4 regions of the Clostridium intestinale genome follow, and region 3 is predicted to be linked to each of the others. Evidence: riboswitches for the same ligand, from Rfam matches in the RefSeq annotation. Region 3 holds a riboswitch; each other region holds the start of a gene.
What was found. A riboswitch is a leader RNA that binds a small molecule or an ion and turns the genes downstream of it on or off. The one in region 3 is predicted to bind lysine.

Region 1: linked by a shared signal. The riboswitch ahead of dapA (4-hydroxy-tetrahydrodipicolinate synthase) and the one ahead of ppcA (phosphoenolpyruvate carboxylase) in region 3 are both predicted to bind lysine.
Region 2: linked by a shared signal. The riboswitch ahead of P8F83_RS21815 (transporter substrate-binding domain-containing protein) and the one ahead of ppcA (phosphoenolpyruvate carboxylase) in region 3 are both predicted to bind lysine.
Region 4: linked by a shared signal. The riboswitch ahead of lysA (diaminopimelate decarboxylase) and the one ahead of ppcA (phosphoenolpyruvate carboxylase) in region 3 are both predicted to bind lysine.

What each region holds. Positions count from the first base shown of each region.
Region 1 covers NZ_CP121166.1:246,298-250,921, forward strand. Annotated here, with positions in the region: gene P8F83_RS01100 (methyl-accepting chemotaxis protein) at 1-1,407, opposite strand, end outside; gene P8F83_RS01105 (hypothetical protein) at 1,816-2,316, shown strand; lysine riboswitch at 2,365-2,538, shown strand; gene dapA (4-hydroxy-tetrahydrodipicolinate synthase) at 2,637-3,503, shown strand; gene P8F83_RS01115 (CAP domain-containing protein) at 3,648-4,379, shown strand; gene P8F83_RS01120 (cold-shock protein) at 4,414-4,614, shown strand.
Region 2 covers NZ_CP121166.1:4,314,243-4,318,866, reverse strand. Annotated here, with positions in the region: gene P8F83_RS21825 (amino acid ABC transporter ATP-binding protein) at 176-910, opposite strand; gene P8F83_RS21820 (amino acid ABC transporter permease) at 941-1,708, opposite strand; gene P8F83_RS21815 (transporter substrate-binding domain-containing protein) at 1,894-2,721, opposite strand; lysine riboswitch at 2,841-3,022, opposite strand; gene P8F83_RS21810 (collagen-like triple helix repeat-containing protein) at 3,279-4,624, opposite strand, start outside.
Region 3 covers NZ_CP121166.1:3,248,733-3,253,356, forward strand. Annotated here, with positions in the region: gene P8F83_RS16720 (DUF6442 family protein) at 14-445, opposite strand; gene P8F83_RS16725 (helix-turn-helix transcriptional regulator) at 451-648, opposite strand; gene ppcA (phosphoenolpyruvate carboxylase) at 909-2,525, opposite strand; lysine riboswitch at 2,770-2,945, opposite strand; gene P8F83_RS16735 (ABC1 kinase family protein) at 3,000-4,601, opposite strand.
Region 4 covers NZ_CP121166.1:5,083-9,706, reverse strand. Annotated here, with positions in the region: gene lepB (signal peptidase I) at 1-240, opposite strand, end outside; gene P8F83_RS00050 (DUF3006 domain-containing protein) at 241-462, opposite strand; gene lysA (diaminopimelate decarboxylase) at 615-1,907, opposite strand; lysine riboswitch at 2,039-2,205, opposite strand; gene P8F83_RS00040 (beta/alpha barrel domain-containing protein) at 2,279-2,953, opposite strand; gene P8F83_RS00035 (DUF1576 domain-containing protein) at 3,059-4,324, shown strand; gene P8F83_RS00030 (hypothetical protein) at 4,308-4,624, shown strand, end outside.

The DNA.
Region 1 (4,624 bases), 1.7 Mb from region 3:
AATATTTTTAGAAGAAGTTTTAGTTTGTTCAGCAAGTTTTCGAATTTCATCAGCTACCACTGCAAACCCTCTTCCTGCCTCACCTGCTCTTGCGGATTCTATCATAGCATTTAGTGATAAAAGATTAGTTTGATCTGCTATATCTTGGATAATGTCTGTTATGTTGTTTATTTGACTAATATCATTACCTAAAGTAAGAATTTTTTTGGAAACCTCATTAAATTCAAAAGTAATTTTATGAATTGAATTAAGTAAAATACTTAGATCTTCGTTACTGAGTGAAATCTCTTTGTTTATTACAGAGGCCTTTTCATCTACATTATGAATAGAAGTTAAAATAGAATTCATATTGTTTGAAAAATTATTTAAAAGTTCTGAGGTATTCATAAGCTCCTGAGATTGATTAGTTGCACCATCTGCAACCCCTTCTATTGCTGAAGAAACCTGTTCTGCTGAAGAGTTCATTTCTTCAGAGATAGCTGATAGAGAACTGCTTTGGTCAAAAACCTCACTTGAGATAGCTTTTATTTTATTTAACATTTGAGATATTTCTTCTATTGATTTGTGAAGTTCTCTACTAATTAACCCAAACTCATTATTAGAGTGTGTATCAAATTGAACTGTAAAATCTCCACTAGATAAAATCTTTACTTTTTCATATATATTTTTAGACATATGTTGTACTAGTTTTCTAAAAACTACTGTTGTTAAATATCCAATGATTACAATTATTACAAGTAAAATTAAATAAGCGTTTGAAGTTGTTTTATATGTACTTTCTCCGTTTTTGTTAAGTTCGTCAGCTGAATTAATTTCATAGTTTTTAAGGTTTTTAATATTTTCAAGTATGTTATCTTCGGCTGATGTAATTTGAGTAATTTCATCTTGATTTAATTCTTTAGAGTTTTTTAATTTATTAATTGAATTATTGATTGATAAAAAATAACTATCTATTGATTGAGTTAAGCCTACATATAATTTATTTTCTGTTTCATCCATTTTAATATTTTTTGAGAAAGTATCCATATTTTTAGTTATATTGGATTGAAGAGTATAAATTTCCGATTCTCTAACAATAGTATAATTGCTTAAGATTTCTTTTGATGCTATCTTAGCTTTTAAAATGGAACTTTCAATATTTTGTATGGAGGTAATAGGAATTAGATTGTTGTTATATATTTCATTTTGATATTTATTAATTTTTTGAATATTAGTGTATCCTATAAATCCTATAATAAGTATAAAAATTACAGCAATTGTTGAGATACTTCTTAAAATGGTTTTTATGCTAAGGATTTCTAAAGAGTTGTAAAATTTATTTTCTTTAGTTTCAATAAGGTGGCTTGTACTGTTTTTAGATCTTTTAAATTTATCTTTTTTATTAGATATTTTATGCTTATCTCTCATTTTTTCTCCTTAATTTATATTGTGAATATTTCCATTTTTTATATAAAGTAAAACTGGTAATAAATCCAAATTATATCAACAGTATAATTAAATAAATATCTTTATGTCAAGCTTCATTAAGATATTTAATCTAGTTTTAATGAAGTTATAAAGTTTAAGTGAAAAACTAACTGAATAAAATATGTATTAGTGTAGAAACTACATTTTAGATACTTGATGGAGGTGAGATTATGGCTAAAAAGGATCAACAATCTTCATGGAATAGTAAGAGGTTTGAAACACCTAAAAAGAACACTGTAGAACCAGTTCCGGAAATTCAAAACAAAAGAAATAAACACTAAAATAAAAACTGGGAACTATTCTCAGTTTTTTTATGTTATAATAGAAGTTAATGAAAGGAAGAGTGAAATGTCAGGAATAAATTTAGAAAATATAATATTAGTAGTAGTTGCAATTATATTATTATATATAGCTGTAAAATTTATTAAAGGAATTATAAAATTTATTATATTAGTTATACTTATATTGACTCTAGGGGTTAGCGCATACAATATACTAATTACTAAAAAATCTATAAGCTATGAAATCAATAGATATAAGGTGGACTATGGATATTTTAAAAATATAACTTCAATCTCTAAAGAATCAATAAATCTTGTAAATGATATCAAAGAAGGAAGAAACGTTAAAGAAAATACAGATAGATTAGTAGAAATTAAAAGTGAGGTCGGAAAATTAGAACATAGCAGTGAAATAAGCCTTATAAATGACAGATATTTAGATGCATTAGATACAGCTATAATAGTTGGAAAAGGTTATGAGACAGCTAACAATGTAAAAGAACAAACTAAAAAATTAGATGAGGTTACAAAATCTCTTGACTTAAGTTTGAAAGATATATTAAATTAATACTTGATTAAAAGCAGATATGAATGTATAATTAACGAAAAGTAATAGTTTTGAGATAGAGGCGCGATGTTTAATAGTATCATTATGGAGGTAAGCACTGAGAAGTAATGAGAAAGGAACCATCGCCGAAGTATGTAACCTACGCTTTAAGGGTTATATTGCTGGTCTTGCATAAAATATATGTAAGATTGTCACAATTTTTTGTGGAGAGCTATCCAATGGATTTTATTCTTATTTTTGTATGAGTAAGAAGCCTTGGATTTTTTCCAAGGCTTTATTTATTTTAAATTTAATTTAATGCTTTAGGAGGGTAATATATTATGTCATTAAGAGGAGTATTTGTTCCATTAATCACGCCATTTAAAAATGATGAGGTGGATTTTAATTCTTATAAAAAAATGGTGGACAACTATTTAACAAAAGGAATTCATGGATTCATACCACTTGGAACTACTGGTGAAAGTCCAGTAATATCAGATAGAGAATATGAAGAGATAGTTGAAAAAATTATGGAATATGTAGATGGAAAAGTTCCTGTTTATGTAGGATTAGGTGGAAATAATACTAAAAAATTAGTTGAAAAACTTAAGGTCGTTGAAAAATATAAAGTTGATGGAATATTATCAGTATCTCCATATTATTCGAGACCAGATCAAAGAGGTATATACGAGCATTTTAGGACTATATCTGAAGCAACTTATTTAGATATAATCTTATATAATATACCATATAGAACAGGAAGAAATATCGAAAATGAAACTATTCACAAGTTAGCAGAACTTAAAAATATAGTAGCTATTAAAGACTCTTGTGGGGATATGAAACAAAGTACAGATTTATTATTAGAGCCACCTAAAGATTTATCTATATTAACAGGAGAAGATGCTTCTTTCTTCTCAACTCTTGCGTTAGGTGGAGATGGAGGAATATTAGCTTCTTCACATATGAGAACAGAAGAGTTTGTTAAAGTATATAATAATATTAAAAACAATGATCATTTAGCTGCTTTAGAAACGTGGAAAGAATTATATAGTTTTGTTCCACTTTTATTTAAGGAACCAAACCCAACACCTTTAAAATATTGCTTATATAAATTAGGTCTAATAGAGTCGTCAGAAGTGAGACTTCCACTACTTGAAATAACAGATGAACTTAAAAAAGAATTAGATAAAGTTTTTAAATTTTAATAAAGGCTACAAAACTAGTTGATGATTAGTTTTGTAGCTTTTTTGTTAAAAAAATACATACTTAATATATTATCTCTTAATTACCTGTAAAAAAGTATTATGAATAACTTTAAAAAGCTCACAATAATTGTAGGAGGTGAAGTAATGAAAAAATTAATTTCTTTAATTATGAGTGCTATGCTTTTAGGTTTGCCTTTATATGGATGTAATAAAGCTAATAATCCTAATGATGTTACAGAAGAGACAACACCAGAGACTATAGAAAATTCAACTAATGAAAATGCAACTGAAGTACCTGGAACACCAGATTCTAATCTACCTGCTCCTGGAGTGACAGGAGATGGCACAACAGCACCAGGAACAGGAACAACTACGCCAGGAACTGGTACAGCAACACCAGGAACCGGTACAACACAACCATCAACAAATAACAATACGCAAACTCCAGCTGCTGGGGACACTAATAAGGATGTAAATCAAGCATCAGGAGATCTTGTAACAGACATATTAAACAGCACTAATGCAGAGAGACAAAAACAAGGGCTTCAACCATTAAAGTTAAATAGTGAGGTATCTAAGCTTGCAGCAATGAAATCCAAGGATATGCATGACAAAAATTATTTTTCACATACATCTCCAACCTATGGAGATCCAGGAAAAATGTTAACTGATAATGGTTTAAGATATTCTGCAATGGGAGAGAATATATATACGTCAACAGGAATGACTCCTACTGGTGCATATACAGTTAATCAATGGATGAACTCACCAGGACATAGAGCTAATATACTTTCTAATAATTATGATGAAATAGGTATAGGAGTCTACTATAATAATGGAAAGTATTACGCTACACAAATATTTTATAAAGCTTAATTATAAAGCTTAATTTTTGGAGGTTTTTTTATCTATGAAAGAAGGAACAATAAAATGGTTTAATTCAGAAAAAGGTTTTGGATTTATTGAAATTGAGGGTGGAAAAGATGTATTTGTACATTTTTCTGCAATTAAAGGAGATGGCTACAAAACTCTTCAAGAAGGTCAAAGAGTAAGTTTTGACGTGGTGGAAGGAAACAGAGGACCACAAGCTGAGAATGTATCTATAATGTAAAAATGCAACA
Region 2 (4,624 bases), 1.1 Mb from region 3:
TTTTATTCATAAACCGACTGGTCAGTTTCAATTAAACAACTTTTGAAGGAACCTGTCAACATTAGTAATCATTTTCAATTATGAACTAATATTTAAATTTTTATTACCTTTTAAGACATAGATTTACATAGGTTTATAAAAAAATAAAACCCTTGAAATTCAAGGGTTTTATTTATTAATTCAAAGTCCTTTTTAAGAACTCTCTGGTACGTTCTTGTTTTGGATTATTAAATATTTCTTCTGGTAGACCTTCTTCTGCTATAACGCCTTTATCCATAAACACTACACGATCAGATACCTCTTTAGCAAATCCCATTTCATGAGTTACTACCATCATAGTAAGTCCTGATTCTGCAAGTTCTTTCATAACCTTTAGAACTTCGCCTACCATTTCTGGATCAAGAGCTGATGTTGGTTCATCAAAAAGAATAACATCTGGTTCCATAGAAAGAGCTCTAGCAATAGCAACTCTCTGTTTTTGTCCACCAGATAATTGTCTTGGTTTTGCATTTATAAAACGCTCCATACCTACAACTTGTAAATATTTCATGGCTACTTTCTCAGCCTCTTCTTTACTTCTTTTTAAAACCTTCATTTGTCCTACAGTACAGTTACTTAGAACATCATGATTGTTAAATAGATTAAACTGTTGAAATACCATGCCTAGCTTTGTACGATATGCACGTGTATCATGTTCATCATGTAAAATATCTTTTCCTTTATATATTATCTCACCACCACTTGGTTTCTCCAAAAGGTTAACGCAGCGAAGAAGAGTAGACTTACCTGAACCCGATGATCCTATGATACAAACAACTTCTCCTTTATTTACTGAAAAATCAATATCTTTTAAAACTTCATGAGTTCCAAAGGATTTATTTAAATGTTTAATATCAATTATTTTTTCCATACTTATCTCCTTTGTCCTTAAATCCTTAACCTAATTATTTTGGTTTCTGCGTAACATATCTTCTGGTGTTTCAACTTGCATTTGGTTTGCATACATAATATAGTTGTCCGGACCATCTATTTTTCTCTCGATAAATCTTAGTATTCTTGTTACTGCAAAAGTCATTATAAAATACATAACACTAGCAATAAAAAACGTTGCAAAAAACTTATAATTAATTCCTGCTACAGATTTTGCTTGGAAAAATAACTCAGTTACAGATATTACACTAAGAACAGATGTATCCTTTATATTTATAACAAACTCATTACCTGTAGCTGGTAATATATTTCTAATAACCTGTGGTAATACTACATTAATCATAGTTTGAACATGACTCATACCTATAGCATGTGCTGCTTCAAACTGTCCTTTGTCAATAGAAACTATTCCTCCGCGGACAATTTCTGACATGTACGCTCCTGTATTTATAGATACTATAAATATACCTGCATATATTCTGTTCATATCTATCCCAAAAGCTAAAGCTGATCCATAATAAATTACCATCGCTTGTACTATCATAGGGGTTCCACGGAATACTTCTATGTAAATAGATAAGATAGCATTAACAACTTTTAGAACTGCCTTCTTTATACCTCTTTCAGGTACAGGAATAGTTCTAACCATTCCCACTAACAACCCTATAATAGATCCTAAGATTGTACCAATAATAGAAATTAATAAAGTCATACCAGCTCCACGTAAAAACATAGGCCAGTTATTTGAAAAGATTTTTACAATATCCTCAAAAGTCATTTTTTCACTCCTTTAATTTATCTGACGTCTAGCCACTGTAATACCTCTGGTTGGAGATAACATTGGCACGACTCTAGATAGGTTCAACTAAAATTCAGCTGGGGATAAAACCCCATCTGAATCAAGTTTCACTTGACAAAACCGAATGTTACTTAAATACACTCGGCTTTATATATACCTTGCTATTATTCAGCAGCAGGTTGATTTTTTATAGCATTATCCATTATAGTCTTACGATCTGATTCAGAAATTTTTGATAATGTAGAATTGATCTTAGCTGTTAAATCACTGCCTTTTTTCACGCCTACTGCTATTGCAACATCTTCTTCAGATGCCTTAAATCCATCTTTAAGTTCTATCATCTTGAAATTATTGCTATTAGATTCAGCACTAATTCCTTCTGGACGTTCTGAAACATATGCATCAATTACACCTGACTCAAGGGCAACTCTCATAGCAGAGAAATTATCCATAGCTGTTTGTTTTTGAACTCCAGCTATTTGATCTATAACAGAATAGTGAAAAGTATTTAATTGTGCAGTTACTTTAGCTCCACTAAAATCTTTTAATGAAGTAGCTCCATTATATTTTCCACCTTTCTTAACTACCATAACTAACTCTGATTTATAATAATTATCTGAAAAGTCTATTGTTTCTTTACGTTCTGCTGTTGGGGACATACCTGCTATAACTGCATCTATCTTTCCAGATTCTAATGCTGGTATTAATCCATCCCATTCTGTTTTAACTATAACTAGCTTTTTACCTAAATCGTCAGCAATTTTTTTAGCTATTTCTACATCATAGCCTCCTGCATATTCTGCAGCCCCATCAATTTTAACTCCCCCGTTAGAATCGTCTTTTTGAGTCCAGTTAAAAGGAGCATACCCAGCTTCCATTCCAACTTTAAAAGTATCTTCAGTTTTTGATGTATCAGAAGCTTTTGAGCCACATCCTGTAAATAAAAGTGTTGCTGATAAAACAGCTGATACTATTAATGATAATTTTTTCATTTTTTTGTTCCCCCTCATATTTTTAGCTTATATTATCTTTTTAAGTTATAAAAAAAGATCTGAGCTGAACTCAGATCGCAATAAACATAGTTGCTACTAGTTTCCCTCCACTTTTCCCTAAATGAGATAGCACAACTCAATAAACTGGGTGGCTTATTGAGACAGTCCTGCAGCTCTTAACTACAGACCCAGCAAATAATAATGAGATTATTATTTACTTCGGCGATATTTCCTTCTCTATAGCATCATTGCTTCTCAAACTCTTCTAAAGACTAATAAATACCGCGCCTCTACCCCACCATTAAAAGTGAGGTTTATTAAATTACATTATAAATGTACAATAATATATTATATATGTCAACAAAAGTGTTATATTTTTTTTAATTTTTTAGTGGAAATTCTAAAACGATTTTACATTATAAGAAAAGTGTAGCTGAAAAAATATAAATTTTATCTCTAAATGATTTTTTTATTCTTATAAATATATAACCCTACTAATCAATGCCATTAATTAGTAGGGTAAATTTATAAATTAAAATATTTTTATATTTATTTCTTTATCTCTGATCACTTATTACAGCAGAACTGTTATAGGTTGATAATGCTGAAGTAGGATCATATGGTGCACCAGTAGGAGTCCCAACTAGCAATGCAATATCAACGGCATTCTGTGGAATTCCCCATGAGTTTCCTGAGAAAACAAATATTGCTCTGTCTACAACAAATCCTCTAGTATTATAAGTCACATTATCTACAATATATCCTGTAGAATTTGGATTTAAATATGCTGGTTGTCTCATAAAGTAGAATATATTATTTTGAACTATCAGGTTAACTACATTTCCCTGAGTTAAAAATCCACGATTTACTACCCACCCTGTAGATGGTCCTGCCTGAGGTGGTCCATATATATAGTTATTTGTTAGCTTGTGATTAGTTCCTGCAAATTGTATAAACTCAACTGCATACGCCAAATCACTTGTAATAGTAAATCCATCTATTGTAACTCCACTTCCAGTAACAAGGAAAGGAATTACAGCTGCTTGTAATAAAACTATTGTATTAGGATATCCTTGCAATGTTACTCCTGATTTATTAACTGTAATTGTTGAAGTAACTGAATAAGTTCCTCCAAGAACATGAACTACACCTGTAGGTGATACTGCTGTAACACCTTGTTGAATAGTTCCAAATGGGCTTGCCTGAGTTCCATCTCCACCAACCGCACCAGCTTGAACATATACATCAAAAGGATTTGGTTGAACAGTTCCTGTTGCTCCGGTTGCCCCAGTTGATCCAGTTGCCCCAGTTGATCCAGTTGCTCCGGTTGCTCCGGTTGCTCCGGTTGCTCCGGTTGCTCCGGTTGCTCCTGTTGCTCCTGTTGCTCCTGTTGCTCCGGTTGATCCCGTTGCCCCAGTTGCTCCTGTGCCCCCTGTTGCTCCTCCAGCAGGTCCTGTTTCACCTATAGCTCCAGTCGGTCCTGTTGCTCCAGTTACTCCTGTTTCACCTATAGTACCAGTTGGACCTGTTGCTCCTGTTGCTCCAGTTTCACCTGTTACTCCTCCTGGTTCTCCGGTTGCTCCTGTTATTCCGGTTACTCCTGTTGCTCCAGTTACTCCAGTTGTTCCTGTTACTCCAGTTTCTCCAGTTGCTCCTGTTACTCCTGTTACTCCTGTTACTCCAGTTGCTCCAGTTACTCCTGTTGTTCCTGTTTCACCTGTCGCTCCTGTTACTCCTGTTGCTCCGGTTATTCCTGTTGCTCCGGTTACTCCAGTTGCTCCGGTTATTCCTGTTACTCCAGTTGTTCCCGTTACTCCTGTTACGCCTGTTACTCCTGTTACTCCTGTTACTCCAGTCGCTCCTGTTGTTCCTGTTACTCCTGTTACCCCAATTACTCCTGTTA
Region 3 (4,624 bases):
TAAGGCTTAATATTTATAATTTTTTATTTAGTTTATAACGATAATACAATCCGTAAGCAATAATAAACAAATATGCAAAAACTAAAAGAAGAATAGCTATCATATCAATTCTCATCAAAGCAAAAGTAAGCATTAAAGCTCCAAATATAAATACCATCATGTCATATGCTTTTGCTTTTGCACGACTTGTAATTAAAATATTTCGTTCATCTAATTTTTCAATGTTTATTTGTTTTCTAATATCAGGGGAATTTTTTAATGCCTTATAACTTATAATCTCGCCTATACCATGACCTAATATTCCACAGCCTAATCCTATGCATACATATGGTAATGCTCTCATAATTCCCTCTGCTTCAATAATTGTTTTACTTAAATATAACCCTAAACCCAATAATATAAATCCAAATACTGATAAATAATAATACTTCGCTTCTTTTTTCATTTTACTTATTCCTCCTCATAAATAAAAATTTCTTCTATACTCATATTAAAGTACTTAGCAATCTTAAAAGCTAATATAATCGAAGGATTATATCTGCCATTCTCTAAGGAACCAATAGTTTGTCTTGATACTTCGAGTATAGTAGCCAAATCCTCTTGCTTTATCCCCCGCTTTTTTCGTATTTCCTCTAAACGATTTTTCACCCTACCACTCCTCTTAATGTTAAGTTTACTTTCCATATCTAAATACTAACACTCTCTTTCATCAATATCAAGCTTACTTTCCATTTTGTAAAATTCTATATTTACTTAAAAAATAAAATAACCATATAAATAGAGAAACACCTCTTATTAACTCAATTAATAAGAGGTGTTTCTCTTAATATACTTAACAATGTTTATTAGTTTTTTAATCTAGTTGCATTTATTTACATACAAAATACAACTATAATCTAAATATCTTATTAACCCATACTTCCTCTTAATTTACCCATTCTTATAATCCACTCATTTAGAATCTTAAGTTCTTCTGTTTTATTTTCTAATAAATCTTCTTCTGAACCTATTAGGTGCATTATGATTGGACGTGTTGTTTTAAGTAATGTATGGTAGAATTCATTATCATTTAGGTATTCAAAATCAATACCTAAGTCTAATATTTCATTTACTAATTCTAAATCCTCTGCATATTCTAATCTTGCAGATTCATCTATTATTCTTTTTGAAACTTTAGGATTAGCAAATAAAGCTGCAAATCTAAAGTCTTTTTTTATTTGAGGATAGAATTCTTTTAGTTTATCTATCCCTTCTTGTCCATACTTTTCTTTTATTTCTCTAAGACCTCTACCCATTCCTACGAATTCTGGTGGTATTCCTAGGGTATACATAGCTCCAGTGTAAGAAATAGCTCTTGGCACTGAATATTCTACGTTTAGGTCTATTGATAATAATTCATTTTTTAATTTCTCATCTTTAACCCAGTTTGCTATTTTATCTATTTCTGGAAGATCCCTTGTATAATCTAAACCAGTTTTACTCTTAGTAAGTCTATCTCTGTTTTTAGGGATAAAGTCTGATACAAAGCTTACTGTGTTTATTATTTTTAAGAAGGTTTGAAGATAATATTTTGAAAATATTCCTATGAATTCTTTCATAAGTTCTATATCTTCTTGATTAAAGTTTCTATGAACTGATTTATCTATATTATCATTTAATTTATTTACTACTTCTTTTGCTTTATCTCTTCCATGGTCATATCTTAAAGCTGATTGTAGTGTAAAAGTCTTAATACCTGAGTAAGTTTTAATCATGCTTTCAACATTATCATTAGTGAAATGTCCTCTAAATGGAAGTGAGCCGCAACCTAGGATTGGATATACTTCTACTCCATGGTCTTTTCCCCACTTATAAGCTGTATCTATTGCAAGTATTACAGATAATACTCCTGATATTAATCCATAAGACATAGCAGAATCTGAACGTGCTAGCATAAATCTTAAAGATTCAAGCTTATCTCCTTTATCTTCTGAGGTATGATAAAACTCATCAAATATTGTATCTATATTTACTAATGAAGGAACCCCTTCTACTAGTGGAATTATTCTTATACTATTTAAATCGAATTTAACATCATAGTTTTTGTTTCCAAGTTCAATAACAGAGTTTACTCTATCTTGAAATTGACAAACTTCTGCTCCAGTCTCAACCATAGGTACTACAACCTCTTTTATAGCCTGCACACCTGTGTTTTGATAAGCTTGAACATTGGTTTCTACTATTGACATTATACTCATTAATTGTCTAAATACTGATTCCTTATTCGCATTAGGAATTCTTGGCGTTATAGCTACATCCTTTCCTGGAATTATACCATTGGAGATTAATCCTAAAGCCACCTGAGAAGTTTGATGATATGGTGTTAACTTACCTTCAAAGTCAATCATTATCTCATTTATTCCGAGTCCACCTTTCTCCTGAAATGTAAGACCGTCAATTGCTTCTTGTGGTTCTTGTTGTATAGATACATAAGTATCTACGTTGTCTGGATGTTGCGTCATCATAGAACTAGGAATTTTATACATTAAATATACCCCCAAATGAATTTTTATTTACCGCCTAATTTCAATTCTAACATAAAATGTTGTAATGTAAATATATTTCTATTTACAAATGCAAGTTTTTTATTTTTCACTTGCACATCTTTTCTTTTATGTTTATTAATTAAGGCTGTTATTATCTAAAAGTGTTCCCCAATACTCTAAAGAAAAAAGAGCCTTGGAGTAATCCAAGGCTCTGTATGTACTGAATAAATATCAATAACAGTTTCCATTGAATAGCTCTCCACAAACATTATTTGTGACAATCTTATATATATTCTATATAAGACCAGTTGTATAGTCTTAAAGCATTAACTACACACTTCGGCAATGTTTCCTTTCTCTTCACTTCTCTGTGCTTAGCTCCATGAAGATACTTTTAAACCTTGCGCCTCTATCTCTAAAATATTCACTTTTATTGAATTATACATTGTAGCAAAATTTTTATCAAGAATTATTTTAGATATTTCCAGATCTTATTATGCTTATAACAAGCCAAACTCCTAATATAGCAGCTATAAAAAATCCAAATAAACCTATTACTGAGACCCCATGAAATTGCGGAGCACCATTATAATCTATTATTAGTGATGAACCTACTATCATAGCTGAGATTATCATGGAAAACACCATTCTATTCACCATTTTACTGAATCTATCCATTGATTTATCTAACTCATTTATCTGTAGGTTAATTTTTGCCCTTCCGCCTTTTACGCTATCCATAAAACTAACAGCTTTTTCAGGAAGCTCCATAGAACTTTCAATGAATTTATAAAGTTTTAATGCTATGTCTTCTTTGCTTAAATCATTTAAGAAAAATAATTTACTATCATTTCCCATTATAGCTATAACCATAGTTAATATGTCTAAATCAGGAGATAACTCTGCAATCACCCCTTCAAATATTACCATGCTTTTAGCTAATATTACTAAGTCTGTTGGCATTAAAATATTGTTTTTAGATGATATAGCCATTATTTCTTGAAGCATCCTAGATATTTTTATATTTTTTAATGAAGTACCTAAATAAACATCTAAAAACCCTTCTATATCTTCATACAAGTTACTTTTATTTATAGTTCCATTTTTTATTCCTATTGCTAATATGAAGTCAACTAGCTTATTTATATCTTTTTTAGCTAAAGCTATTATTACCTTATTAAACCATTCTCTTAGGTAAGGGCTTATTTCTCCCATTATCCCAAAATCTATAAAGCAAATTTTGTTGTCAGATACTAGAATATTACCTGGATGAGGATCCCCGTGGAAAAAACCATCCTTAAAAATATGCTTAAAATATATAGATACCAATTTTTTAGATATGTCTTCTAGTTCATAGTTATCTTGAATTAAGCTATATTTATCTGTTATCTTATACCCTTCTATTTTCTCCATAATTAAAATTCTAGCAGTTGAATATTCATCATAAACTTCTGGAACATGAAGTGGTACTACATCTCTATTATTTCTCTCAAATCTCTTTAAATTGTCTTTTTCTATCCTAAAATCTAATTCTTTTTCTGTAATGTTCTGTATTTCTTTTAAAGCTTCCATTGGATCAATTAAAGTTTCTTTAAACTTTCCTTTTGCCATTCTAGCAAGCCTCATTAAAATCCTCATGTCTTGGCTCATAAGTTCTTTTATGTTTGGTCTTTGAACTTTTATTACAACCTTTACTCCGCTTTTTAAAACTCCTTCATGAACTTGAGAAACAGATGCAGAAGCTATAGGTTCTTCATTAAATTCTAAAAAACATTCATTTATATCTCTTCCTAGTTCCTCTTGAAAAGTTCTTTTAATATCCTCTATAGGAACCTTAACCACATCATTTTGAAGCTTTTTTAATTCTTCAATATATTCTTCTGAAATAATATCTGGTCTAGTACTAAGTATCTGCCCTATTTTTATGAAAGTTGGTCCTAAATCTTCAAAAGCTTTTCTAAAGTTTTCAACCTTCTGTTTTTTATTTAGTATTTTTTCTTCAACAAAATACCCAAAACCATAATAGGTAAGTACTCTAATTATCTCTCTAAACCTATTAAAAGTACTTCTATTCAAATAAATCACTCCTGTTTCCCTGT
Region 4 (4,624 bases), 1.4 Mb from region 3:
TGTTACAAATAGCTGATCCCCTTTTTCTAATGTTGGTTTCATTGATTCACTTGGTATATATACTTTAAATAAAAGAAATTTATTTATTATTAATGTAGCAATTAAAGCTAGTACTACAGGTAATATCCAATCAAATAAAAATCCTTTCATCCCAGATACCTTTTTTGTCTCTTCTTCTTTAATATTTTCTTCAACATCTTTGACTTCACTAACATTGTCTTCGTTAATATTCTCTTGCATTTACTCCTCCCACATACCTTCCATTAGTTTTTTAATCTCATCTTTTCTCTTAATTGTAGCCTCTTCATCTACATAATATCCATCTTCTCTTTTTAATATAACCTTACCTTCTTTAACAATACCAAAGATATTTGTCAATTCTATATCAACCATCTCTTTTTTTTCAGTTTCGCATACAGCATATCTACCTTCAATCCTATCAACTATATAGATTGATGACATTTTTCCTCCTCCTTAAAAGGTTCTCTTTAATTATATCATATTTTAAAAAGTTTTAATGTATGAGTTTTATTTTACCTCTTATAAACAGAAAAAGCTATATAGTTTTATAAATTTTTTGAAAATTAAAAGACGACTAAGTCGTCTTCTATTAATTATATTTCATTTCTAATTAAATCTTCATAGGTTTCTCTTTTACAAATCAATTTTTCAGTGTTATTTTGAACCATAACTACTGCAGCTCTTGGAGTCTTATTATAGTTATTTGACATTGAATATCCGTATGCTCCAGTTGACAATATTGCTAGTATATCTCCACTATTAACTTTCTGCATTTCAATAGAATTTAAAAGTATATCTCCTGATTCACAGCATTTACCTGCAATAGCTACTCTTTCTCTATAATCACTTATTACATTGTTAGCCACTAAACATTCATACTCAGCTCTATATAATGATGGTCTTATATTATCTGTCATCCCACCATCAACAGATACATACTTTCTAATTCCAGGAATCTCTTTTATGGAACCAACAGTATAAATAGTAGTTCCAGCATTACCTACTATGGATCTTCCTGGTTCTATAGTAATTATAGGTCTATCTATATTTAAGTCTTCACATACCTTATCTACTTTATCTAATATAGCTTTGCAATAATCACCAGTTTCTTTAGGACTATCTCCATCAGTATAGAATATACCAAAACCGCCGCCTAAATCTAACTCTGGCACAACATATCCTGTTTCTTGTTTGATTTTATATATTAGATTTAACATTATTTCAGCTGCATCCTCATAAGGTTCAATATCGAAAATTTGTGATCCAATATGGCAATGTACTCCACAAAGTTCAACATTTTGTAGATCTATAGCTTTTCTTACTGCATCCATGATTATATTTCCAACTGGTGCAAAACCAAATTTAGAATCGATTTGACCTGTTTTTATATATTCATGAGTATGTGCTTCTATTCCAGGAGTTATTCTTAGATATATTTTTTGTACCTTATTATTTTCTTTAGCTATTCTATCTACTTGTTCCATTTCATAAAGATTATCTACAACAAATCTTCCAACCCCATAACTTACACCTAAATTAATTTCATCTATAGTTTTATTATTTCCATGAAAATATATTTTTTCTAAAGGAAACCCTGCTCTCTTTGCAGTAAACAGTTCTCCACCAGATACAACATCAAGATATAAGTTTTCCTCCATAACTAATCTACACATATCTAAAGTTAAAAATGCTTTTCCTGCGTAAGCTACTCTATTGCCCCTAGCTTCGCATTGAAACTCATTATAATAATCTCTACAATTTGAGCGTATAAGCTCCTCATCCATTATATATAAAGGAGTTCCATATTTTGCTGCTAATGTGCTTGTATTTATTCCTCCGATTGTCAAATGATTGTTTTCTACTTTCATGCTACCAAATAATTTCATTTTTAATTCCCCCTTATTTATTTACCCCAAAAACAAAAGTCACAGAAAAATCTGTGACGGATAGAGTCTCAATATAGGTTCTTGTAAAAGGCAACTATAAATGAATCACCATTGATAATATTACAATCAGCCTACCTTGTAGCTCTCCACATAACGTGACAGTCAGGCACATATTATGTACATGACCAGAGATAAATCCTGCCGGTATTACCTCTTCGGCTGTTGTTCCTTTCTCTAGACATCTTAGCTTGCCGGCTCAATCTAAATACTATTAACTAACAGCACCTCTACCCTAGGTATATATATTCTATATATACTATTCAACTTATTGATACAATGATATCATATTAAATATATTTGTCAACACTTTTTTATGAATTTCTGTACTTATCCATTAAGTCACTCATAATATCTCCACCTAATGGAGGTGTATAAGTTATAGCATTGGCACCAGCTAGTATTGTTTCTCTGATACTTTCTTCTGTAGGTCCTCCTGTTGCTATAACTGGAAATTCAGGATATTGGTCCTTTATTCTCTTTACTATAGCTGCAGTGTCTTTACCACCTGATACATTTAGTATAGTGGCTCCTGACTCTATTCTTTCCTCTATGTTTTCATTTTCAGAAACCATAGTAACTATAACAGGTATATCAATAGTATTTCTAATTTTTTTAATTATTTCATTTGATGTTGGAGCATTGACAACAACACCCATAGCACCTTTAAACTCTGCATCAAGAGCTAAGTTTACTACTCTTTTCCCTTGAGTTATTCCCCCACCTACACCACAAAAAACAGGCACATCTGCTGCCATAACTAATGCTTGAGTTATTAATGGTTGAGGAGTGAAGGGATATACAGCTATAATTGCATCTGCATTGGTGTTTCTTATTATAGCAACATCAGTTGTAAATAGTAACGACTTAATTCTTTTACCAAATATCTTTATTCCACTACAATTTCTTATAATAGTAGGTACTTCAATTACATGGTTTCTTAGTATGCCTTTTATTTCTGGTACAAATTTAGATTCTTTTATCGACATATGTTTTCCCTCCACAAAGTATTATAAATATATTATAATACTTATAAATATACTAATAAATGGTTTTAACTTCAATTTTATAAATTTTATTTTAAGGGGGTATATATGACCGCAACAAAAAAATTAATAAAAAATTATCTTTATTATTTTCTTCTTTATGGATTGATGATCATAATCCCACTGATTTCTACAGAACTTAATATACTTTATTTAGGATTAAAAAATATTCTAACTACTCCAGATATCCTTCTGACCGACTATTTCGCTATAGGTGGAATTGGAGCTACCTTCATAAATGTTGGGTTGACTGGTTTATCAATGATAGCTCTTTTAATACGCATTGGAGTAAAGCCAAATGGTTCTACTATAATGTCTTTATGGTTAACTACTGGATTTTCGTTTTTTGGAAAAAACATAATAAATATATGGCCAATTATTATAGGGGTTTGGCTATTCTCTAAATACAAAAAAGAACCTTTTCTTAATTATATATTAATAGCTTTACTTGGTACAACATTATCACCTACTGTAACTCAACTGAGTTTCACTAGTCAATTTTCTTTTGTTGAAGGTTATGTACTTGGATTTTTATTAGGAATATGTATTGGATTTATTTTGCCTCCTATTTCATCCTATTGTTTAAGACTTCACCAAGGATTTAATCTATATAATTTAGGGTTCTCAGGAGGCATTTTGGCAATGTTTATAATGTCAATTTATAGATCTTTGGGAATAGACTTTGAAAGCAACCTGATTTTATTTCATGATAGCCACAAATTTTTATCTATAATTGTGATAATTATATGCATATCATTACTACTAATATCATTAACAGGTAATAATAAATATAATATAGTAAACTCTCTAAGGTTAATAAATAAATCTTCTGGAAGACTCGTAAGTGATTATTATTTAATGTATGGAAATCGTGTATATGCAAATATGGGTATCATGGGGTTGCTATCTTTAATTATAGTATTTATACTAGGAGGAGAGTTAAATGGCCCTTTGATGGGTGCAATTTTTACAATAATAGGATTTTCAGCTTTTGGTAAACATCCCAAAAACACATTACCCGTTATTTTAGGTGCAACCCTATCAGCTTATATTAATATACTTGATGTGAACTCACCTCAAATGTTGATTTCTATACTATTTTCTACTTGTTTAGCTCCAATAGCCGGTAACTTTGGTTTCATATATGGAGTAATAGCTGGATTTTTACACGTATTTTTAGTTACTAATATAGGCTATGTCCACGGAGGATTAAATTTATATAACAATGGCCTGTCAGGAGGTTTTGTTTGTGTAATTATGCTTCCTCTTATACATGCATTTAAAAAGGAGAATGTAAATGAAAAACACTATTGATAAAAGTATAAAAATGTTAAGTGAGCTAACTGCTTATTTTTATAAATTAGGAGCCACTTCTTTAGATATTGAGACCTGCAATGAAAACAGCATAAAAATAAAAATCAGCGGCAAAACAGATACCTTTACCTCTTCTGATTTAGAAGATATAAATAGAGTTTTAAGTGTTCCTAGATTACATGAAATTGAAGAATATTATTGGGAATTAAATGGTGATTTTCACTCTTCCTCAGAACTTTCGTTATTAGGAATGATGATAGATCATTTTGAAATAAATTATAAAAACAACCTTTTAACTAT